One region of the Streptomyces sp. NPDC044106 genome, then DNA from elsewhere that is predicted to be linked to it. Evidence: riboswitches for the same ligand, from Rfam matches in the RefSeq annotation. Region 1 holds a riboswitch; the other holds the start of a gene.

Region 1 (11,691 bases):
TGCCGACGCCCTGGCAGCCCCGGCTGCTCTCCGTGCCCGAGCTCTACATGCTCACGCTCTGGCTGCACCGCGACTGCACGGACGACGGCGCCGAGGGCCCGCTGGCCGCCACCGACCTGCTCGTACCGCTGGCGCCCGCCCCGCCCGGCATCGCGGCCCACCGCCCGCACCGCGTCGCCGAACTGCTGCCGATGCTCAACCACCGCCTGACGCCCGCACCGCTGCTGAGCTCACCCGCCTGACGCCGCCCCACCCGCTTCCTGTGCCCCGCCGCCCCCGGCCGCGGGGCACAGCGCTGCCCGCCCGAGTGGACTAGCCCAGTCAGGCCACCCCGAACCACCCGAAGAGACACGGAAGTTGGGCTGAACCGTCCGGGCGGGTGATACGTCATTAAGCAGTAGGAGCCGCTGCGGCAAAATCCCTGCGGATTGACGCGCGGAGGGCAACACTGGGACCGGACCGACTACAACGGGGGGCGGTTATGAACACCGCATCGAGCCACAGGACCGACGTCACAGCCATCTCATCGCAGCGAAAGAACCCTTCCATGTGCCAGCACCAACCAGCGTGTCCGACAGCAGACTCCGCCGACCGGGAAGCCGCGCTCCTCATGGCGAGCCACCCGGAACAGGGCTGGAGCCTGCTGTGCAACGGCGTCCTGCTCTTCGAGGACACCGGTGAGCTGCTGCCGGACGGCCAGATCATCGCCCCGCACCGACCGCTGGGCACCGATCGGGTCATGACAGCCGCCTGAGCGCACCGCTGGCACACCCGCACGAACGCACCGCACCGCACCACCGAACGACGAGGGGCCGGCCCGGAGAACACTCTCCGAACCGGCCCCGCCGCATGCCCGCTCCGCGCGGGCGCCGGCATCAGTCCTCGTACGCATCCAGCGGCGGGCAGGAGCAGACCAGGTTCCGGTCGCCGTACGCCTGGTCGATGCGGCGCACCGGCGGCCAGTACTTGTCCGACGCGGCGACACCGGCCGGGAAGACGGCCTCCTCGCGGCTGTACCCGTGCTCCCACTCACCGCTCAGCGCGGCGGCGGTGTGCGGGGCGTTCCGCAGCGGGTTGTCGTCGGCGGCCCACTCGCCGGAGCCGACCTTCTCGATCTCCCTGCGTATGGCGATCATCGCCTCGCAGAACCGGTCGATCTCGCCCAGGTCCTCGCTCTCCGTCGGCTCGATCATCAGGGTCCCCGCGACCGGGAACGACATGGTCGGCGCGTGGAAGCCGTAGTCGATGAGCCGCTTGGCGATGTCGTCGACGCTGACACCGGTCTCCTTGGAGAGCGGCCGCAGATCGATGATGCACTCGTGCGCGACAAGGTCGCCGGGGCCGGTGTAGAGCACCGGGTAGTGCGGCTCGAGCCGCTTGGCGATGTAGTTGGCGGAGAGCACCGCGACCTGGGTGGCCCGCTTGAGGCCATCGCCGCCCATCAGGCGCACGTACGACCAGGAGATCGGCAGGATACCCGCCGAGCCCCAGGGCGCCGCGGAGATCGGGCCGACACCGGTGTCGGGACCGGCAGCGGGCTGCAGCGGGTGGTTGGGCAGGTACGGCGCGAGGTGCGAGCGGACCCCGACAGGACCGACGCCGGGGCCACCGCCGCCGTGCGGGATGCAGAACGTCTTGTGCAGGTTCAGGTGCGAGACGTCGCCGCCGAAGTGGCCCGGCTTGGCCAGGCCCACCAGGGCGTTGAGGTTGGCCCCGTCGACGTACACCTGGCCACCGGCCTCGTGCACCGACGCGCAGATGTCGGCCACGTGCTCCTCGAAGACGCCGTGCGTCGAGGGGTACGTGATCATCAGCACGGCCAGCTCGTCGCGGTGCTTCTCGATCTTGGCGCGCAGGTCATCGACGTCGATCTCGCCGTCGTCGGCGGTCTTGACCACGACGACCTTCATGCCGGCCATGACGGCGCTCGCGGCGTTCGTGCCGTGCGCGGACGACGGGATGAGGCAGACGGTGCGCTGCTCGTCGCCGTTGGCCCGGTGGTAGCCGCGGACGGCGAGCAGACCGGCCAGCTCGCCCTGCGAACCGGCGTTGGGCTGGAGGGAGACCTTGTCGTAGCCGGTGACCTCGGCGAGCTGCTCCTCCAGCTCACGGATGAGCGTGAGGTAGCCCTGCGCCTGCTGGGCCGGGGCGAAGGGGTGCAACTGCCCGAACTCGGGCCAGGTGACCGGCTCCATCTCGGTGGTCGCGTTGAGCTTCATGGTGCAGGAGCCCAGCGGGATCATGCCGCGGTCGAGGGCGTAGTCGCGGTCGGCGAGCTTGCGCAGGTAGCGCAGCATCGCCGTCTCGGAGCGGTGCTGGTGGAAGACCGGGTGGGCGAGGTAGGTGTCCTGGCGCAGCAGGCCCTCGGGCAGCGTGTCCGCGACGGTGGCGTCGAGCGACTCGACATCGGCGTCGACGCCGAACGCGCGCCAGACGGCGGCCAGCTGCGCCCGGGTGGTCGTCTCGTCGCAGGCGAGGGAGACGTGGTCGGCGTCGACCTGGCGGATGTTCACGCCACCCTCCCGGGCGGCGTGCACCAGCGCCTCGGCCCTGCCCTCGACGCGTACGGTCAGCGTGTCGAAGTACGCGCCGTGGACGACCTCGAAGCCGCCGGCCGTGAGCCCCGCCGCGAGCAGCGTGGCGTAGCGGTGGGTGCGCCGCGCGATGGACTTCAGGCCGTCGGGCCCGTGGTAGACGGCGTACATTCCGGCCATGACCGCCAGCAGCACCTGAGCGGTACAGATGTTGCTGGTGGCCTTCTCACGGCGGATGTGCTGCTCGCGGGTCTGCAGCGCAAGCCGGTAGGCCTTGTTGCCGTCGGCGTCGAGGGAGACGCCGACGAGTCGGCCGGGCAGGCTGCGCGCGAACTTCTCGCGCACCGCCATGTATCCGGCGTGCGGGCCGCCGAAGCCCATCGGGACGCCGAAGCGCTGCGTCGTGCCGACGGCGATGTCGGCGCCCAGCTCGCCGGGCGAGGTGAGCAGCGTCAGGGCGAGCAGGTCGGCGGCGACGGTGACGACGGCGCCGATCTCGTGCGCCTGATCGATGAGCGGCTTGATGTCGCGTACGGCTCCGGAGGCGCCCGGGTACTGGATGAGGACGCCGACGACACCGCGCTCGGCGACCTCGGCCGGAATGCCGTCGCTCAGATCGGCGACGACGACCTCGACACCGGTGGGCTCGGCGCGGGTCCGGATGACCGCGATGGTCTGGGGCAGCGCGTCGGCGTCGACGACGAAGGCGCCGTTCTTGACCTTGCCCATGCGTCGCGACAGGGCCATGGCCTCGGCGGCGGCGGTGCCCTCGTCCAGGAGCGAGGCCCCGGAGGTGGGCAGGCCGGTCAGCTCGGCGACCATGGTCTGGAAGTTGAGCAGCGCCTCGAGACGGCCCTGCGAGATCTCCGGCTGGTACGGCGTGTAGGCGGTGTACCAGGAAGGATTCTCCATGACGTTCCGCAGGATGACCGGCGGGGTGAAGGTTCCGTAGTAGCCGAGGCCGATCATGGAATCGAGGACCTGGTTGCGGTCCGCGAGGGAGCGCAGTTCGGCAAGGACTTCGGCCTCGGAGCGGGCACCCGGCAGGTTCAGCGCCTCGGCGTTCTTGATCACATCCGGCACCGCGGCGGCCGTCAGCTCGTCGAGCGAGCCGTATCCGACCTGGGCGAGCATCTTGGCCCGCTCTTCCGCATCGGGCCCGATGTGCCGCTGCTCGAACGGAATTCCCTGTTCGAGCTCGGAGAGCGGGATGCGATTGGTGGCAGTCATTGCGGGAGGCCTCCTGGTCTGCACGACCTGCGAGGGGTACCACGGCGCGGGTACCCGGACGGCCTCCCCCTCTGTCATCTCAACCTGAGAGCTTCACAGGCCTGCCTGTCGACAGACCTGCTTTCACCGTCGGTGAGGAAGGGTTCCGAACGTGCCCGCCCGACGCCCGCCCTGCTTTCCAGAGTGACCTCGTCCGTGCGGTACGGGTGCCTGAGAGATTCCGGGGAGGATTTGCTCCTTCGGCGCCTCCGGGAGCGTGTTCCGGAGAGCTCTCCCGCACGGGGTCAACAGCCGTACGCCAGCCTACCAGCGGGGACCACGGCCGTTCCCTCGAGTGGCCGCCTGCCCCGAAGTGCTCTTTCGTAGTGACTACGAACGACTAAGGATGAGTTACGCCCGATTTCGTCAGGCCGCGACCCGTTGGAGGGCCCGTGCAGACCGACATCGATCCGCGCAACCTGATCGGCCGCAAGGCGTTCGACCGGAACGGGACCAAGATCGGCACGATCGACGAGGTCTACCTCGACGACGCCACCGGCGCCCCGGAGTGGGCCGCCATACGCACCGGCCTGTTCAGCCGCGACGCCTTCGTCCCGCTGGAGCCCAGCGAGCTGACCGGGGACGGCACCGTACGCATCCCGTTCGAGCGCGCACTCATCAGGGACGCCCCCGACTTCGGAGTGGGCCGCCACCTCTCGCCCGAGCAGGAGCTCCAGCTCTACCACCACTACGGCCTGGACACGGCGCCACCGCCCTCCGCACCCCCTCCCGACCAGAGCTTCGGCCGCATCGCGGGCACCGAGGGCCCCTGACCCCGCTGCGGGAGCGAGAGCCCCCAGCAGACGCGCCCCCGTCCGCCGCCGACTTTCAGCCTTGCTCCCCCACCTCCGCACGAGCCGCACCGGACACCGCCTCTACCACCGCTCCAGTGGCCGCCTCCCCATCCGGGCCGGCGGCCACCAGCGGCAACGGCTCGGCAGGAACGAGGTCCGGGTCGTCGGTCCGGAACGTCCGCACCCGTCCTGGCGCCGAGTACGGCGTCTCGAAGCGCACCGTCACCCGCCCAAGCCCGCTCCCCTGCACCCACCCGTGCCCGTACGCGGCGTGCCGCACGTCGTGACCGGCCGGCCACCGCCGCTCGACCGGCACCACGGGCTCCTCGGCATCCTCCACCGCCTGTACACCCGGCTCCCGGGGCACATCGGCCTCGTCCCCGGGCGCACCGCCTTCACCGGCTCCGCCCTCGACCGTCTCCGTCGCGGCGGCCTCCGCCTGGGACTGCGCGAAGAGGTCCTCCTGCGTGTAGTCCGTGAGGCCGGAGACGCCCACGCCGAGGAGCCGCACGCCACCCGTGGTGTCCACGGACTCAAGGAGCCGCGCCGCGGCCTCCCGCACCACCCCGGGGTCGTCCGTGGGCCCGCGCAGCGTCTCGGAGCGCGTCAGCGTCGAGAAGTCGAACCGCCGCACCTTCAGCACGATGGTCCGCCCCGAGTGGCCCGCCGCCCGCAACCGCTGCACACAGCGCTCGGCGAGCCGCGCGACCTCCGCGCGGACCCGCACCCGGTCGTGGATGTCCACGTCGTACGTGTCTTCCACACTGACCGACTTCGTGTCCCGCTCGGCCACCACGGGCCGCTCGTCGTGCGCGAGCGCCATCGCGTACAGCGATCCCCCGTGCGCCCTGCCGAGCAGCCGCACGAGCTCGTCCTCGCCCGCCTCCGCGATCTCCTCCACCGTGGTGATTCCGGCCCGCCGCAGGTGGTCCCCCGTGGCCGGCCCCACCCCCGGCAGCGTACGCACCGACATCGGTCCGAGCAGCGCCCGCTCCGTGCCCGGCGCTATCAGCCTGAGCCCGTCAGGCTTGGCCTCCTCGGAGGCGATCTTGGCCAGCATCTTGGAGACGGCGAGCCCCACGGACCCGGTCAGCCCGGTCACCGCCCTGATGTCCGCCCGCAGCCGCTCCCCCACGGCCCTGGCCGACTCCTCGTCGTCGGCGACACCGCCCGCCTCCAGGTCCACGAAGGCCTCGTCCAGGCTGAGCGGCTCCACGAGCGGCGACAGCTCCCGCAGCAGGCCCATCACCTGCTCACTGACCTCGCGGTACAGCCCGAAGCGCGGCACGAGATACGCGGCGTTCGGCGCGAGCCGTCGTGCCTGCCCCATGGGCATCGCCGAGTGCACGCCGAAACGACGCGCTTCGTAGGAAGCGGTGGCGACCACACCCCGCGGCCCCAGACCGCCCACCACCACGGCCTTTCCGCGCAGGCTGGGTTTCGCGGCCTGCTCCGCGGACGCGTAGAAGGCATCCATGTCCAGATGCAGGATCGTCGGCGCGCTTCTCACACCTCTGATGCTGCCCTATGCCACTGACAACGCTGCCCGAGGCTGCCTACACGGCCTTGTTGCGGCGCCTGGCCAGCTCGTCGGCCGGGTTGTGCCCGACGAGCGTCTCGCCGGTGTCGATGCGCTCTCCGTGCAGCTGGGACAGCGCGGCCTCGACATCACGCCATACGACGCCCACGGCGATCCCGAAGACCCCCTGGCCGCCCTGGAGCAGGTCGTGGACCTCGCTGGGCGACGTGCACTCGTAGACCGTCGCGCCGTCGCTCATCAGCGTCATCCGTTCCAGGTCCGTGAACCCGCGCTCCCTCAGGTGCTGGACCGTGGTGCGGATGTTCTGGAGGGAGACGCCGGTGTCGAGGAACCGCTTCACGATCTTCAGGACGACCACGTCGCGGAAGCTGTAGAGGCGTTGCGTACCGGAGCCGCCCGCGGCCCGCACGCTGGGCTCGACCAGGCCGGTACGCGCCCAGTAGTCGAGCTGTCGGTAAGTGATGCCCGCGGCCGCGCACGCGGTGGGACCGCGGTAGCCGATCTGCTCGTGCCCGGACGTCGCGTCCCCGCTCCCCTGGACCGCCATCGGTCGATTCGGAGAGTGACCGGTCGCCCCGCCGTGGAGCGGGTACGGCCCGCCCACCGCCGTACCGTCGCCGCTGCTTCCCACGCCGACCTCCCTCCTTGACCTGCCTTCTCGACGGTAGGCAGTCGCCAGGGGCTCGTCAACGATCGCCACACTCGGCACGCCGAGTGATAATCACCCTGAGAGTGGTTTCGCGTGCCTCACCGCGGGGAAAGGCTAGCCGAATGGCCCGACGCGGGCCGCCCGAGACGGCTCACTGGCTGTTGGTGCCGAAGTCCTCGGGCGAGATCTGGTCGAGGAACTCGCGGAACTTCTCCACCTCGTCCTCCTGCTCGTCCGGGATCGCGATACCGGCGTCGTCGAGGACCCCGTCGCTGCCGAAGATCGGCGTCCCGGTGCGCAGCGCCAGCGCTATGGCGTCGGACGGCCGGGCGCTCACCTCGACCCCGCTGGCGAAGACCAGCTCCGCATAGAAGACACCGTCCCGCAGGTCGGTGATGCGCACTTCGGAGAGCTCCTGTCCCACCGCTTCCAGCACGTCCTTGAACAGGTCGTGGGTCAGCGGCCGTGCGGGTGCCATGCCCTGCTGTGCGAAGGCGATGGCGGTCGCCTCACCTGGTCCGATCCAGATGGGAAGGTACCGGTCGCCTCCCACTTCACGCAGGAGCACGATCGGTTGGTTGGAGGGCATTTCGACCCGGACACCTACGACGTCGAGCTCGTTCACACAGCAACCCTAGGACGTGGTCGGCAGGTTTGGGTAGTCGGGCACCCGCCGAGTACCGGCCGGGCGTGGTCCGGGTCAGGGCAGTCTGACCCCGAGCGCCGTCTGCACGAGCGCCGAATGGAGCCTGCCCGTGAGTCCCGCCAGCTCTTTCGTACGGGCCTCCGCATGGGCCCTGGTCTGCGGATTACGGTGCCGCCGCAGCGGTGCGACGACCTGGTCCACGAGCCCGGCCTCGCGCTCGGCGGCGGCCTTCATGGCCCGCAGGTGCCGTGGCTCGATACCGAACCGGCCGAGTTCGAGGACGAGCGAGGCGACCGTGACGGCCTCCGCGTCGTACCCGCCGTCCGGCAGCTGTGCGACGAGACCGTACGCCTCCCACTCGCTGAGCTGCACTTCATCGATCCCGGCGGCGGCCAGCAGCTCGGCACGGCCCACGCGGGCCACCGTCGGCCCCTCGGCCTCGTCCAGGCCCTGCGCGTCCCCGCCGTCCCGCTGGCGCCCCAGCGACGGCATCGGAGGCCGCTCACCGCGCTCCAGCGCGTCGAGATGCTCCCGGATGACCTTGAGCGGCAGGTAGTGGTCCCGCTGCATCCGCAGCACGTGCCCGAGCCGCTCGACGTCCTGAGCACTGAACTTCCGGTAACCGGACGGCGTCCGCTGGGGCTCGATGAGCCCCTCGGTCTCCAGAAAACGGATCTTGGAGATCGTGACCTCGGGAAATTCGTCGCGCAGGACGTTCAGCACGGTACCGATGCTCATCAGCCGACGGTCCGCGGCGGCGGTGCCGAAGTCGGCACCGCCCCTCGGTGTTTGAAGCATGGACCTTCCCTGGGGATGCCCCCCGGACGGCGTCTGGGGGTGGTTCAGATGCCCCGCTGGCTCGCGTAGAAGACCAGCCGGTACTTGCCGATCTGCACCTCGTCACCGTTCGAGAGCGCGACGGAGTCGATGCGCTCACGGTTGACGTATGTGCCGTTGAGGCTGCCCACGTCCGCGACGGTGAAGGAACCGTCCTGGACACGACGGAACTCCACGTGGCGACGCGACACCGTCACGTCGTCGAGGAAGATGTCGCTCTGCGGGTGACGCCCCGCCGTGGTCAGCTCGCCGTCGAGCAGGAAACGACTGCCCGAGTTCGGACCGCGGCGCACGACGAGCAGCGCGGAACCGAGCGGCAGCGCGTCCACGGCCGCCTGCGCCTCCGGGGAGAGCGCGGGAGACAGGGTCTGCCCCGTCGTCTCGGCGTCGTAGGCCTCGAGACCCGAGATGGAGATCGTCGAGGTCGTCTCGGACGGACGCTCCGGCGCGGCTCCGGCCCGCAGCGGCGCACCGCAGTTGGAGCAGAACCGGCTCGCCTCGGCGTTGCGGTTCCCGCACCTCGTACACACCAGGGCCATGGACTGGTCCTCCTGCCGTGGCTGCCCCGCAGGGGCATTCGATGCGTACGGGCCGGGGGTAAACCCTCCACCCGTACCTGAGGTTGAAGGTTCTCCGAAACCTATGCGGCCGGGACCGGCAGGGTCAACAGATGACGCGCCCTGTCCGCCCGAAATGTCACCACCTGGACCAGCGACCTGATCGCGGAACATCGGGCGCTCGGCTCCCTGCTCCTCACCATCACCATGGCGCGGGGCACGATGACGGGCAGTGGCCGGATTGCCGCTGTCCTCTCGTGCGCTCTTGCCGAACAACTTCGCAAACAACTTCACGGGCGATTCCCCTTGACCGAAACAGACCCGCCCGTGGGGCAGGACGAACCCTGATTGCACACACCGGCATTCATCGGTGAGCCAGACATCCTCACAACGTCCGTGTCCACCAAACAGTTTCCACCACGCACCACGCTTCCGGTGCGCCGACCCCCCGCAACCTCATGCCCTCGCCTCCCGGCGCCCACGCGCCCGCCCCTCACTGGGAGGACGACCGAGCGTAGTCAGGCTGCTTCGCAGGTCGCAAGGCGTTCACAACGATCTTCTCCGAGCGTTCCACGGTCACCGTGGCCTGCTCCTTCTCCAGAGTCTGCACCACGCCTCCCGGGATGTTCAGCGCAGGTTCGAGATCCTGCGGCTTGCCGATCACCTTGAAGAGGTACGGTTCGCCGACCTTGTGACCGTCCACCCGTACGCCACGGCCGCCGCCGGCGTCCGACAAGTACGTGTTGGCCACGACGCGTACGTCATTGACCTGGATCGCCTCGGCGCCGGCGGCGCGCAACTCCTGAATGGCGTCAAGCAGCATGTCCGCCTTGATCGCCCCCCTCTTGTCCTCGATGGTCAGCGTGATGCCGGGCCCCTGAGCCGCCACGGTGCCGGCCAGGATGCCGAGTTGCCTCTCCCGCTCGACCGTCTGCTTGCGGGCCTCTTCGGCCTGGTCCGAGCTGTTCTCCAGCCCGGTCCGCTGGTCCTCGAGACGTCGCTTCTCTTCTTCCAGACGCTGAGTTCGGTCATCCAGTTCATCGAGGATGCGTACGAGATCTTCCTGTCTCGCACCGCGCAGTGCGCTGCTGTCGCTGTTGGACCGCACCTGGATGGCCAGACCGAGCCCGAGCACGAACAGAAGCAGGGCCACGATGAGTTGAGGGCGCGTCACTCGCGGCGGCCACAGCCCCTGCGCCAGCCGCTGGCGGCCGGTGAGCTGCGGCTTCCGTCCGGGCTCCGGCGGTACGGGCGTCTCGGGCGCGCTGGGGACCTCCGCCGGGAGTTCCTTGCGCCGGTTGTACTCGGGCCTCTCGTCGGAACTCATCGGCGTCACGCCCTGAAGACGTGCCGACGGATCGCCGCGGCGTTGGAGAAGATCCGGATGCCGAGGACCACGACGACGCCGGTGGACAGCTGGGCGCCGACGCCCAGCTTGTCCCCCAGGAACACGATCAGCGCGGCCACCACCACGTTCGACAGGAACGACACGACGAACACCTTGTCGTCGAAGATGCCGTCGAGCATGGCCCGCAGCCCGCCGAACACGGCGTCGAGAGCCGCGACGACGGCAATCGGAAGGTACGGCTCGACCACCGCCGGAACCTCGGGCCGAACCAACAATCCGGCCACGACTCCCACGACGAGGCCCAGTACGGCGATCACGATGTGCCCTTTCCTGCCTTCGGCTCTGCTGTACGTACGGTCACGCTGGGCGCTGCCGGCAGCCGGAGCTCGTCCGACACGGAGATGCTGGTCCGGATGCCGAAGTTCTCCTGCAGAGCATGCAGGTACTGACCGTCGGAGCTGTTCTGGAACCGGGTACTCAAGCGCTTCGCGTCCCCCACCGCGAGCACCGTATACGGCGGCACCAGCGGTCTGTTGTCGACCAGTATCGCGTCACCCGCGGCCCTGATCGCCGACAGCGCGGTGAGGCGCTGGTCGTTGATGGACACCGCTTCGGCGCCCGACTGCCACAGGCCGTTGACGACCCGCTGCATGTCGTGGTCGCGCACCCGACCGGTGTCGGAGAAGTCGGCGCTCTCACGGGGTCCGCCGCCGCCCTGGTCGGCCTGCTTCTTGTCGTCCACCACCAGCTTGACGCCGGGCCCGTGGACCTCCGTGGCGCCGGAGAGGAGCCCCACCAGCTCGCCCTGGCTGCCGCCGTGCTCCTTCAGCGCGGCCTCCTGCCGCTCTCCGACATCGTCGCGGAGTTTGTCCACGTCATCCTCGAGCGCGTCGGCGCCCGCCGTCGCCTCTTCGACGCGGTCGATGAGCTCCTCGCGCTCCTTGGCCACCACCGGCGCCTCTATCCGCGCCTGCGCGGCCCCCACGGTGACCACCAGCGCCGCGAGCACGAGTCCGGCCGCGAGTCCCAGTTTGGCCCGCAGTGGGCGGGGCACACCACTGGCCCCTCTGGCCTTCTTGCGGGCCGCCGCCTCCGCGTATCCCTCGTCCAGGCTGTGGTCCATGACGGTGGTGAGCAGCGACATGGACGCGTCCGGACGCCGAGGGCGCGAGGGGGTGCTCCGAACGGGGGGCTGCTGCGGCATGCCGCACATCGTCGCACGTCGCGGGCGCTACCTCCGAATGGCCCCACCGGCGCGCCGGGCGGCACCCGTCGCGGGTGCCGCCCGGTGCCGGGGCAGGTCAGCGGCCGGCGCTGTCCACCACCGTCGACCACTCGTCGAGCAGCGCCTGGGCGGACGCGTCGTCGGGCCCTTCGGCCCACAAATGGGTGACGGCCTCAGCGGGGTCGGGCAGCACGAGCACCCACCGCCCGTCGCTCTCCACGACCCGCACGCCGTCAGTGGTGTCCACGGACCGCTCTCCGGCCGCCTCCACCACGCGCCGCATGACCAGGCC
Region 2 (11,691 bases), on a different contig from region 1:
TCCGCGGGCTCCTCCTTCTCGGCTGCCGCGGCGGGGCCTGAAGCGACCGGCACCCCGCCGCGGGGTGCCGTGCTGCCGGTCCTGCCGACCGAGCTCAGGAGCAGTTCTCCCCATGACATCCGCGACCACACCCACGTACGGGCCCACGTGCGAACCCACGTACGACTGGAATCCGCAGCGTCCCAGCCGCATGCCCCACCACCGTTACCGCCCCTACCAGGACCGCGTCGAGGTCCCCGCCCCCGTACCGGAGCGGAGTTGGCCGGATGCCCGGATCGGGCGTGCCCCGCTGTGGGTGCCCGTGGATCTGCGGGACGGCAATCAGGCGCTCGCCGAGCCCATGGACACCGAGCGCAAGCGGCGCTTCTTCGACCTGCTGGTCTCGATGGGGTTCAAGGAGATCGAGGTCGGCTACCCGTCGGCCAGCAGGACGGACTTCGACTTCGTGCGGTATCTGGCCGGGCGGGCGGCGCGCGGCGGGCTGCCGGACGACGTGAACATCGTCGTGTTCACGCCCGCCAGGCGCGAGCCGATCGACCGCACCTTCGAGTCGATCGAGGGCTTGCCGCGCGCCGTCGTGCACCTCTACATCCCGACCTCGCCCGTCTGGCGCGACACCGTTCTCGGACGGTCGCGGGACGAGGTGTACGGCGTGGTCCAGGAGGCCGCCGCGCACATGGCGCGGCTCGCCGACAAGCGGCCGCAGGCCGACATCCGGTTCCAGTTCGCGCCGGAGACGTTCAACCTCACCGAGCCCGACTACGTCCTGGAGGTCTGCGACGGCCTCACCGAGCTGTGGGACGCGAGCCCCGACCGCCCGGTCACGCACAACCTGCCGGCGACCGTCGAGATCGCCACCCCGAACGTGTACGCCGACCAGATCGAGTACATGCACCGCAACCTCGCCCGCCGCGACTCCGTCATCCTCTCCGTCCACCCGCACAACGACCGGGGCACCGGCGTCGCCTGCGCCGAACTCGCCGTCCTGGCCGGCGCCCAGCGCGTCGAGGGCTGCCTGTTCGGCAACGGCGAGCGGACGGGGAACGTGGACCTGGTGACGCTCGCCCTGAACCTGTACGCCCAGGGCGTCGACCCCATGGTCGACCTCTCCGACATCGACGCCGTGCGCGAGGTCGTCGAGCACTGCAACCGGCTGCCCGTGCACCCCCGCCACCCCTACGCGGGCGACCTCGTGCACACCGCCTTCTCCGGCACCCACCAGGACGCCATCGGCAAGGGCTTCGCCCACCACGCCCGGCGCGCCGCCGACCTGGGCGTACCGGAACGCGAGGCCCCCTGGGACGTGCCGTACCTGCCGATCGACCCGGCGGACATCGGCCGCAGCTACGAGGCCGTCATCCGCGTCAACTCCCAGTCGGGCAAGGGCGGCATGGCGTACCTGCTGCGGACCCGGCACGGCCTCGACCTGCCGCGGGCGATGCGCCCCGACTTCTCCCGCGTGGTGCAGGAGACCACCGACGACAGCGGCGCGGAGGCGACGGCGAAGGAGCTGTACGAGCTGTTCCTGGCGACGTATGTCGCACCCGGAGAGGACGGTCGGGGCGGTCAGGACGGCCCGTACGGTCAAGGCGGCGTGGTGGCGCTGAGTTCCTGGACCACCGACCGGGTCCCGGACGGCGCGCACCGTTTCGTCTGCACTCTCCAGGTGGGGGAGAAGGCCGGCGACTACGAGGGCGTCGGCAACGGGCCGCTGTCCGCCTTCGTCGACGCCCTCGCCGCCGCCGGAATCGACGTCGGCATCCTCGACTACGCCGAGCACGCCGTGGCGGAGGGCGGCGGCAGCGAGGCCGTCGCGTACGTGCGGTGCCGGGTCGGCGACGTGGAGCGCTGGGGCGCGGGCCTGGACACCTCAGTGCTCACCGCGTCCGTGCGGGCCGTGCTCGCCGCGGTGAACCGGGCAGGGGCCGTCCGATGAGCCCCACACCACCCGGAGGGGGCCCGCCCGCCCCCGTCGTGCACGCCGACCGCGTCACCGTCGTCCGCGAAGGGCGTCCCATCCTCGACGACGTCACCTGCACCGTCCGCCCCGGCGAGCACTGGGCGCTGCTCGGCCCGAACGGCGCGGGCAAGTCGACCCTGCTCGGCCTCTGCGGCGCCGTCACCCACCCCACGCACGGCACCGTCGAAGTGCTCGGCCGCCGTCTCGGCACCGTCGACCTGCGCGAGCTGCGAAGCTACGTGGGCCATGTGAACCCGCGCCATCCGCTGCGTTCGCCGCTGTCCGTGCGCGAAGTCGTCCTCACCGGGCTCACCAACAGCATCGAGCCGGTGCCGCGTCGGCGCCCCACGCCCGGGCAGGAGGAGCGGGCCCGCCATCTCATCGCCCTCCTGGGCCTCACGCACCGCGCGGACGCCCGCTGGCCCACGCTCTCCCAGGGCGAGCGCGGCCGCACGCTGATCGCCCGGTCCCTGATGCCGAGCCCGCGCCTCGTCCTCCTGGACGAGCCCGCCACCGGGCTCGACCTCGCCGGGCGCGAGCGCCTCCTCGACAGCCTCGACACCCTGCGCGAGGCCCACCCGGAACTCGCCACCGTCCTGGTCACGCACCACCTGGAGGAGCTGCCCGCGGGCACCACGCACGCGCTGCTCCTGCGCGAAGGCCGCGCGCTCGCCTCCGGCGCCGTCGCCGACGTGCTGACGAGCGACCAGGTCAGCAAGTGTTTCGACCACCCTGTGCGCCTTGAGCGCAGGGACGGCAGGTGGAGCGTCCGCACGCACCGCTGAGCCACGGAACGGGCGGGCACGAGGACACAAGGACCCGAGGAACACACAAGGAACACGAGGAGGGGCCCGGAACGTGATGCGTTCCGGGCCCCTCCTCGACCGCCGACTACTTGTTCAGGCTCGCCCAGAACTCGTCGAAGGACAGCCGCTTGTCCGCGTTGGTGTCCTTCGAGCCGATCACGGCTTCGGCCACCGCCTCGGTCTGGTAGAAGTCGCCCATCCTGGCCATGGCGCTCTTCCACTCGGCCGCCGTGATGAAGCCGTCGCCGTCCGCGTCGAACTGCTCGAACGTCTTGCGCGCTTCCTCGATGTCCGCCACCGGATCCACCCCTTCTTGGTGCACTACTGACGGGCTCAGGGTAGCGGCCGTTCCGGCACGCGGTGACAGGAGTGCGCACCCGTGGCCAGCGCTTTGGCATCACGGATGGCGTGCGGGGTGAGCTGCGCCACCATGGGATTTCGCCGGGTGGCGGAGCGGGTCGGGCGCAGCGCACGTCTCCCAGTGCGAGGCGAGGTCCGCCGCCTCGGTACGACCCGGGCACGTCGGCCCGGACCGACCCTGGGAGCGCCCCGTTGAAACCCACAGAGCCGCACCGACGCGCCCACCCCCACCCTCGCCCCCGCCTTCGCCCCCGCACCCGTCCCCTCGTCCTCGCCCTGGCCGCCCTCACCGCCGTCTCCCTCACCGGCTGCACCGCGCCGGGCGGCTCCTCCCCGGACGCCGCCGAGCGCCCGGAACTCCAGCGGTTCTACGGGCAGAAGCTGGCCTGGAAGAAGTGCGGCGACCTGCGCTGCGCGCGCCTCACCGTTCCCATGGACTACGCCCACCCGGACAACGGCAAGACCTTCGTGCTGCCCGTGGTGAAGGCGGTGACCGCCGATCCGGAGGACCGCGTCGGTTCGCTCGTCTACAACCCCGGCGGTCCGGGCGCCTCCGGAGTGAGCGATCTGAAGTCGGACGGCGGCGAGGTGTTCAGCAGGGCCGTGCGCGCCCGCTTCGACATCGTCTCCTTCGACCCCAGGGGCGTGGGCGGCAGCGTCCCCGCCGTCAGGTGCGCGGAGCCCGACGACGATGAGGACGAAGACGACGGCCCCGAGCCGGTGGCGCCCCGCACCGCCGCCGAACGGGCCGCCGCCCTGGCCGACGCCGACGAGCAGGCCGCCGCGTGCGCGCGGGGCAGCCGCGGCGTCCTGCCCCACGTCGGTACCGAGGACGCGGCCCGCGACCTGGACGTCCTGCGGGCCGCCCTCGCCGACCGCAGACTCAGCTACCTCGGCTGGTCCTACGGCACGAGCCTCGGCACGTCGTACGCCGAGCAGTTCCCGCACCGCGTCCGGGCCCTGGTCCTGGACGGCGCCGTGGACCCGTCCCTCGACTGGCGCCGACGCGCGCTGAGCCAGGGCACGGGGTTCAGCGCGGCGGTCGACGACTACGCCGAGTTCTGCGCCGACATCGCGGGCGACAGCTGCCCCGGCTCGTCCCCGGAGGAGATATCGGCGCTGATCGACGACTTGTACGAGCGGGCGGCGCGCGAGCCGCTGCCGGTCACCGACGAGGACTTGTACGACGTCGACGCCCGCACGCTCCTCGACGTCGTCACCGGCGCGATGTACAGCCCCGAGGACGACTGGGAGGAGCTGTCGACGGCGCTGGGCGCGGCGTACGACGGCGACGCGACGGAGCTTTCCCGCATGGCGGAGTCCGGGGAGCAGGACACGGAGTCCCGCCGAGGCCGACGCGCCCGCGCCGCCACCGAGAACGACGACGACGCGATCATCGCCGTCAGCTGCCTGGACGTGCCGCACCCGCGCACGGCCGCCCCGTACTGGAAGGCCCTCGGCCCCGCAGAGAAGGCCGCGGGCGTCTACGGCACGTCAAGCGTCGTCGACGAACTGACCTGCAGGAACTGGCCCGCGAAAGCCGGCGGCCGGGGCCCGCACCCCGTCAGTGCCAAGGGCGTGCCCCCGGTCCTGGTGGTCGGGACCACCGGCGACCCCGCCACCCCGTACGAGGAGGCGGAGAGCCTGGCCGAGCAGTTCCCCGGCGGCATGCTCCTGACGTACGACGGCGTCGGCCACACCGCCTACGGCCGCGGCGACACGTGCGTCACGACCGCCGTCGACGACTACCTCATCGACCTGAAGCGGGTCCGCCCGGGCAAGGAGTGCTAGACCACCAGGGCCTGTCCTCAGCACTCGATGATGTTCACCGCGAGCCCGCCCCGCGCCGTCTCCTTGTACTTGACGCTCATGTCGGCGCCCGTCTCCTTCATGGTCTTGATGACCTTGTCGAGGGAGACCTTGTGGGAGCCGTCGCCGCGCATCGCCATCTTCGCGGCGGTGACGGCCTTGACCGCCGCCATGCCGTTGCGCTCGATGCACGGGATCTGGACGAGGCCGCCGACCGGGTCGCAGGTCAGGCCCAGGTTGTGCTCCATGCCGATCTCGGCGGCGTTCTCGACCTTGGAGGGGGAGCCGCCCATCACCTCGGCGAGCGCGCCCGCCGCCATCGAGCAGGCGGAGCCGACCTCGCCCTGGCAGCCGACCTCGGCGCCGGAGATCGAGGCGTTCTCCTTGAAGAGCATGCCGATCGCGCCGGCCGCGAGGAGGAAGCGGACCACGCCGTCCTCGTCGGCGCCGGGCACGAAGTTCATGTAGTAGTGCAGGACGGCGGGGATGATGCCCGCCGCGCCGTTGGTGGGGGCGGTGACCACGCGGCCGCCCGCGGCGTTCTCCTCGTTCACCGCCATCGCGTAGAGCGTGATCCACTCCATGGCGCGGGCCTGCGGGTCGCCCTCGGCACGCAGCTGGCGTGCGGAGTTGGCGGCGCGGCGGCGGACCTTGAGGCCGCCGGGCAGGATGCCCTCGCGGGACATGCCGCGGGAGACGCAGGCCTGCATGACGCGCCAGATGTCGAGCAGACCCTCGCGGATCTCGTCCTCCGTGCGCCAGGCCTTCTCGTTCTCCAGCATCAGCGCGGAGATGGACAGACCGGTCTCCTCGGTGAGGCGGAGCAGCTCGTCACCGGTGCGGAAGGGGTGCTTGAGGACGGTGGCGTCCGGCACGATCGGGTTGTCGCCCGCCTCGCCCTCCTGCTTCAGCACGGTCTCGTCGATCACGAAGCCGCCGCCCACGGAGTAGTACGTCTTCTCCAGGACGAGGCCGCCGTCCCGGTCGTACGCGAAGATCGTCATGCCGTTGGCGTGGTACGGCAGGGCCTTGCGGCGGTGCAGGACCAGGTCCTCGTCGAAGTCGAAGTCGATCTCGTGCGTGCCGAGGAGGTTGATGCGGCCGCTGCTCTTGATCTCCTCGACGCGGCCGTCGGCGCTCTCCACGTCCACCGTGCGGGGCGACTCGCCCTCCAGGCCGAGCAGGACGGCCTTCGGGGTGCCGTGGCCGTGGCCGGTCGCGCCGAGCGATCCGTACAGCTCGGCGCGTATCGCGGTGGTGTGGGCCATCAGGCCCTCGTTCTTGAGGCGGCCCGCGAACATGCGGGCGGCGCGCATCGGACCGACCGTGTGGGAGCTGGACGGGCCGATGCCGATCGAGAACAGGTCGAAGACCGAGATGGCCACGGGAAACTCCAAGGGTGGTTGGTAGACGCCGTTGTCTGCCTGGGTGGTGCAGAAGTACAAGGCGGTGCGGGAACTACGAACACGCGGGCTACGTGGTGCGGGGCACCCCGCTCACTCTCCAGTGTGCGGGGTGCCCCGATGTTTCGTACGTATGAACAACGGCATACGAACGAAAGCGTACAAACGGAGGGTACGGAACTATTTCAGGCCGGGGTACAAGGGGTGCTTCTCGGCCAGAGCGGTCACGCGGGCCTTCAGGCCCTCCGCGTCGAAGCCCGGCTTGAGGGCCTCGGCGATGATGTCGGCGACCTCGCGGAAGTCGTCTTCCTGGAAGCCGCGCGTGGCGAGCGCCGGGGTGCCGATCCGCAGGCCCGAGGTGACCATCGGGGGGCGCGGGTCGTTCGGGACGGCGTTGCGGTTGACCGTGATGCCGACCTCGTGGAGGCGGTCCTCGGCCTGCTGGCCGTCAAGATCGGAGTTGCGCAGGTCCACCAGGACCAGGTGCACGTCGGTGCCGCCGGACAGGACGTCGACGCCGACGGCCTTCGCGTCGTCCTGCACCAGGCGCTCGGCCAGGATGCGGGCGCCGTCCAGGGTGCGCTGCTGGCGCTCCTTGAACTCCTCGGAGGCCGCGACCTTGAAGGAGACGGCCTTGGCCGCGATCACGTGCTCCAGGGGGCCGCCCTGGAAGCCGGGGAAGACCGCCGAGTTCAGCTTCTTCGCGAACTCCTTGCTGCGGGCCAGGATGACGCCGCCGCGCGGGCCGCCGAGCGTCTTGTGCGTGGTGGAGGTGACCACGTCCGCGTACGGCACCGGGTTGGGGTGCAGCCCGGCGGCGACGAGACCGGCGAAGTGCGCCATGTCGACCCACAGGTACGCGCCGACCTCGTCGGCGATGCGGCGGAACTCGGCGAAGTCCAGCTGACGCGGGTAGGCCGACCAGCCCGCGATGATCACCTTCGGGCTGTTCTCCTTGGCCAGGCGCTCGACCTCGGCCATGTCGACCAGGCCGGCCTCGTCCACGTGGTAGGGCACCACGTTGAACTGCTTGCCGGAGAAGTTCAGGCGCATGCCGTGGGTGAGGTGGCCGCCGTGCGCCAGGTCGAGGCCGAGGATCGTGTCGCCGGGCTTGGCGATCGCGAAGAGGGCGGCCTGGTTGGCGGAGGCGCCCGAGTGCGGCTGGACGTTGGCGTACTCGGCGCCGAACAGATCCTTGATGCGGTCGATCGCGATCTGCTCCGCGACGTCGACGTGCTCGCAGCCGCCGTAGTAGCGGCGGCCGGGGTAGCCCTCGGCGTACTTGTTGGTGAGGACCGTCCCCTGGGCCTCCATGACGGCGACCGGAGCGAAGTTCTCCGAGGCGATCATTTCCAGGGTGGACTGCTGGCGGTGGAGCTCGGCGTCGACGGCGGCGGCGACGTCCGGGTCCAGCTCGTGGAGAGGGGTGTTGAGAAGCGACATCACACGATCCCTATCGGTATGGGTCAGCCGGCGGCGAAGGCGGTGTACTCATCGGCGGAGAGCAGCTCGTCCTGCTCACCCGTGATGCGCACCTTGAACAGCCAACCGCCCTCGAACGGGGCGGAGTTGACCAGCGAGGGGTCGTCGACGACGTCCTGGTTCGCGGCGACGATCTCGCCGTTCACGGGGGAGTAGAGGTCGCTGACCGACTTGGTCGACTCCAGCTCGCCGCAGGTCTCGCCCGCGGTGACCGTGTCGCCGACCTCCGGAAGCTGCACGAAGACGACGTCACCGAGCGCGTTGGCCGCGTGCTCGGTGATGCCGACCGTCGCCACGCCGTCGGCGTCGGTGGCCGACAGCCACTCGTGCTCCTTGCTGTAACGCAGCTGCTGGGGGTTGCTCATGTCCTGAATTCTCCTGTACGCGGGTGGGTGCTGCGGAACGGGGACGGTGTGCGTGGGGTCACTTCTGTGGCGCCGGACGCCGTGCCCACGCGGGGCGCGTCGCTACGAGCGTCACTTCTGGCGCTTGTAGAACGGCAGGGCCACGACCTCGTACGGCTCGTGGCTGCCGCGGATGTCCACGCCGACGCCCGGCGTGCCCGGGGCCGCGTGCTCCGCGTCGACGTACGCCATCGCGATCGGCTTGCCGAGCGTCGGGGACGGGGCGCCGGAGGTGACCTCGCCGATGACCTTGCCGTCCGCGACCACCGGGAAGCCGGCGCGCGGGACGCGGCGGCCCTCGGCGATCAGGCCGACCAGCTTGCGCGGCGGGGCGGTCTCGGCGCGCTCGGCCGCGGCGGCGAGAGCGGCGCGGCCCACGAAATCCTCCGACCGCGACGTCTTCTCGAACTTCACGACCCGGCCGAGGCCCGCGTCGAACGGCGTGAGACCGGCGGTCAGCTCGTGCCCGTACAGCGGCATGCCCGCCTCAAGGCGCAGCGTGTCGCGGCAGGAGAGGCCGGCCGGGACCATGCCGACCGGCGTACCGGCCTCCATCAACGCGCCCCACAGCTTCTCCGCGTCGGCGGGGGAGACGAAGAGCTCGAAGCCGTCCTCGCCGGTGTAACCGGTGCGGGCGATGAGGGCGGGGACGCCCGCGACGGTGCCCGGCAGACCGGCGTAGTACTTCAGGCCGTCGAGGTCAGCGTCGGTGAGGGACTTCAGGATGCCGGGGGACTCCGGGCCCTGGACGGCGAGCAGCGCGTACGCCTCGCGGTCGTCGCGGACCTCGGCGTCGAACGCCTCGACGCGGGCGCTCAGCTCGTCAAGGACGGTCTGCGCGTTGGAGGCGTTGGCGACCACCATGTACTCGGGGGCCTCGGGTTCGCCGAGGCGGTAGACGATCAGGTCGTCCAGGATGCCGCCGTCCTCGGCGACGATCATCGTGTAGCGGGCGCGGCCGACACCGATGGAGCCGATGTTGCCGACCAGCGAGAAGTTCAGGAAGTCGACGGCCTCGGGTCCGGTGACCGTGATCTCGCCCATGTGCGAGAGATCGAAGAGACCGGCCTTGGTGCGCACGGCGTTGTGCTCGTCGCGCTCGCTGCCGTACCGCAGCGGCATGTCCCAGCCCGCGAAATCGGTCATCGTCGCGCCCAGCGACCGATGTACGGCGTCGAGGGCGGTCAGGCGGGCAGTGCTCATGAAGGAACTCCCAGGGCAGGACGGGCGAGGTCGATCCTCCCCATCTGTCATCGGAACCTGAGAGGTTCGCCGAGAGCGTCTCGACCTACGAGATGTCCCGGCTTGCACCTTGGGTGGGACCGCCGAAGGCGGCCCGCTTTTCAGATGTGCCTCGCCCGCGCGGTACGGGGCCTGAGAGATTCAAGGGAGGGACTTGCTCCTTCGGCGCCCCGGACACCCAGCGCATGCTGGCTCCGGAGACTCTCCCGCGCGGATTCAAACGGCCGGTATGGAGTTGGCGCGCACATCATTGCACGCGACTCTGTCCGGGGGGACCCGTGACCGGGCACGGATCACGCCGCCCCGAATGACCTTGTGCCGCATTACCTTCTCTTTACACTTGCCGGAGAAAGCAGTACGTGACCGCTATGGGGAGGCCGATCACGGTGCGCAGCAGGACCAGTGTGTATGCCACGACCACCGGAGTGGCGCTGCCCGCGCAGGCCACCGCCCCGGCCACGGAGGGCTGCGGCCCGCTCCCCGTCGCCGTCGTCCGCGACCTGCGCCGCCGGGCGGGACACGGCCCGCACCGCCTCACCTTCGACGAGGGCGACCTGGTCGTCGTCTCCGGGCTGCCCGGCAGCGGAAAGTCGACACTGATGCGCCAGGCCGTCACCGGCCCCCGCATCGACTCCCAGGACACCCGGGACCGCTGGGCCGGCCGCCTGCCGCGCCTGCTGCCGTACGCCCTCTACCGCCCCCTGGTCCGCCTCGTGCACTACGCGGGCCTTCGCCGCACCCTGCGCTCCGGGGCGAGCGTCGTCGTGCACGACTGCGGCACCCAGGCGTGGGTGCGCCGCTGGCTCGCCCGCGAGGCCGTCCGGCGCGGCGCCGCCCTGCACCTCGTCCTGCTCGACGTGCCCGTGGACACGGCGCTGCGGGGCCAGCGCGAACGCGGCCGCGGCGTCTCCCGGTACGCCTTCGCGCGCCACCGCAGGACCTTCGGGCGCCTCGTCGGCGCCGCCGAGCGCGGCGACCTGCCGCGCGGCTGCGGCTCGGCGGTGCTCCTCGACCGGGACGCGGCGCGGGTGCTGCGGGGGATCGCCTTCGACCGCGGGGGCGCCCGGCGCTAGGGTTCGAGCCGCAGGCAGAGCGGTCGCGAGCAGGGGTTGGACGGACAGATGGACTTTCCGGCGCAGGCACACGCCCATCCGCACGGCGGATGGCCGGGCAACGAACTGGAGGAGGTCCTCGCGGCCTCCCTCGGCGCCGACGCGTCGGCGGGCGCCCGCATCGTCGAGGTCCTCGGCCGCAGCCACATATGGATCCCGCTGCCGAACGGCGGCGGCCCCGACAGCGGCACCCTGGACCTGCCGACCCTGGAGATCGAGGGCCAGGCGTACGTCCCCGTCTTCAGCTCCGAGCAGCAGTTCCGCCAGGCGCTCGGCGACGCCGCCGACCGGATGGGCCGCACCGTCGCGCCCGCCGTCGAGTTCGCCCGCGGCCTCCCCCCGCAGCTGGGCGTCGCGCTGAACCCTGACGGCACCGTCGGCGTCCCGCTCCCGCCCGCCGCCGTCGCCGAGCTCGCCAGGGCCGGCCGCACCGAGCTCGACGGGCCCGCCACCGGAGGCCGGGTGCGCCTGTTCGAGCCGGACTGGCAGCACGATCCGGTGGACTTCCTGGCCGCCGCGGGCCAGGAGTTCGAGGCCGCCGGGGTCGTGCTCACCGCGCGCCGCTGCCTGGCGAGCGTCGAGACGGACGAGCCGACGCTCTTCGTCGGCGTCGAGCTGTCCAGCTGGGAGGGGAACGCCCGCGACCTGCCCATGGAGGCCCTCGGCCGCGCGCTCGGCCGGGTCCCGGTCCCGTGGCCGGTCAACCTCGTCCTGCTCGACGTGGCGCAGGACCCGGTGGGCGACTGGCTGCGCGCCCGGGTGCGGCCGTTCTACCAGCGCCCGGCCTGAGCGCCTGTCCTTGAGCGCCTGTGCCATCACCCCGGCGGCCCCCGGACACGGGGCGCGGTACGCATGGCCCTTCAGGGGTCGTACGTCAAGTCCGTGTCAGGATCGCCGCTTAAGCTGGTTCCATGACCGGGTCGGGGCACATCCGTGCCCGGCGACGGGATTCTCGGGTAGTTCGGGTGCGAAGCGAAGGGGCGGTTACGGGTGAGTGCGTCGGGCACGGCCGCGGGCGATGGGGTCTCCCCTGCACGAGCTGGTTCGAGCGCCCGGGGACAGGTCGAGCAGCTGCTGCGCCAGGTGACCCCGGGGCGCTACGACGCGTACGAG

The links. A riboswitch is a leader RNA that binds a small molecule or an ion and turns the genes downstream of it on or off. The one in region 1 is predicted to bind glycine.
Region 2: linked by a shared signal. The riboswitch ahead of gcvT (glycine cleavage system aminomethyltransferase GcvT) and the one ahead of gcvP (aminomethyl-transferring glycine dehydrogenase) in region 1 are both predicted to bind glycine.

What each region holds. Positions count from the first base shown of each region.
Region 1 covers NZ_JBWKFZ010000007.1:406,133-417,823, forward strand. The annotation lists gene AC07DI_RS15400 (hypothetical protein) at 1-242, shown strand, start outside; gene AC07DI_RS15405 (DUF5999 family protein) at 548-754, shown strand; gene gcvP (aminomethyl-transferring glycine dehydrogenase) at 876-3,764, opposite strand; glycine riboswitch at 3,953-4,051, opposite strand; gene AC07DI_RS15415 (PRC-barrel domain-containing protein) at 4,196-4,576, shown strand; gene AC07DI_RS15420 (DNA polymerase IV) at 4,632-6,107, opposite strand; gene AC07DI_RS15425 (MerR family transcriptional regulator) at 6,154-6,768, opposite strand; gene AC07DI_RS15430 (bifunctional nuclease family protein) at 6,938-7,411, opposite strand; gene ftsR (transcriptional regulator FtsR) at 7,487-8,230, opposite strand; gene AC07DI_RS15440 (FHA domain-containing protein) at 8,275-9,237, opposite strand; gene AC07DI_RS15445 (DUF881 domain-containing protein) at 9,320-10,153, opposite strand; gene AC07DI_RS15450 (small basic family protein) at 10,159-10,491, opposite strand; gene AC07DI_RS15455 (DUF881 domain-containing protein) at 10,488-11,387, opposite strand; gene AC07DI_RS15460 (sugar phosphate nucleotidyltransferase) at 11,476-11,691, opposite strand, start outside.
Region 2 covers NZ_JBWKFZ010000018.1:36,045-47,735, forward strand. The annotation lists gene leuA (2-isopropylmalate synthase) at 113-1,936, shown strand; gene AC07DI_RS29340 (ABC transporter ATP-binding protein) at 1,933-2,745, shown strand; gene AC07DI_RS29345 (EF-hand domain-containing protein) at 2,852-3,064, opposite strand; gene AC07DI_RS29350 (alpha/beta hydrolase) at 3,319-4,917, shown strand; gene AC07DI_RS29355 (L-serine ammonia-lyase) at 4,935-6,320, opposite strand; gene glyA (serine hydroxymethyltransferase) at 6,519-7,781, opposite strand; gene gcvH (glycine cleavage system protein GcvH) at 7,805-8,185, opposite strand; gene gcvT (glycine cleavage system aminomethyltransferase GcvT) at 8,297-9,427, opposite strand; glycine riboswitch at 9,462-9,577, opposite strand; glycine riboswitch at 9,578-9,685, opposite strand; gene AC07DI_RS29375 (AAA family ATPase) at 9,835-10,539, shown strand; gene AC07DI_RS29380 (enhanced serine sensitivity protein SseB) at 10,588-11,367, shown strand; gene AC07DI_RS29385 (enhanced serine sensitivity protein SseB C-terminal domain-containing protein) at 11,650-11,691, shown strand, end outside.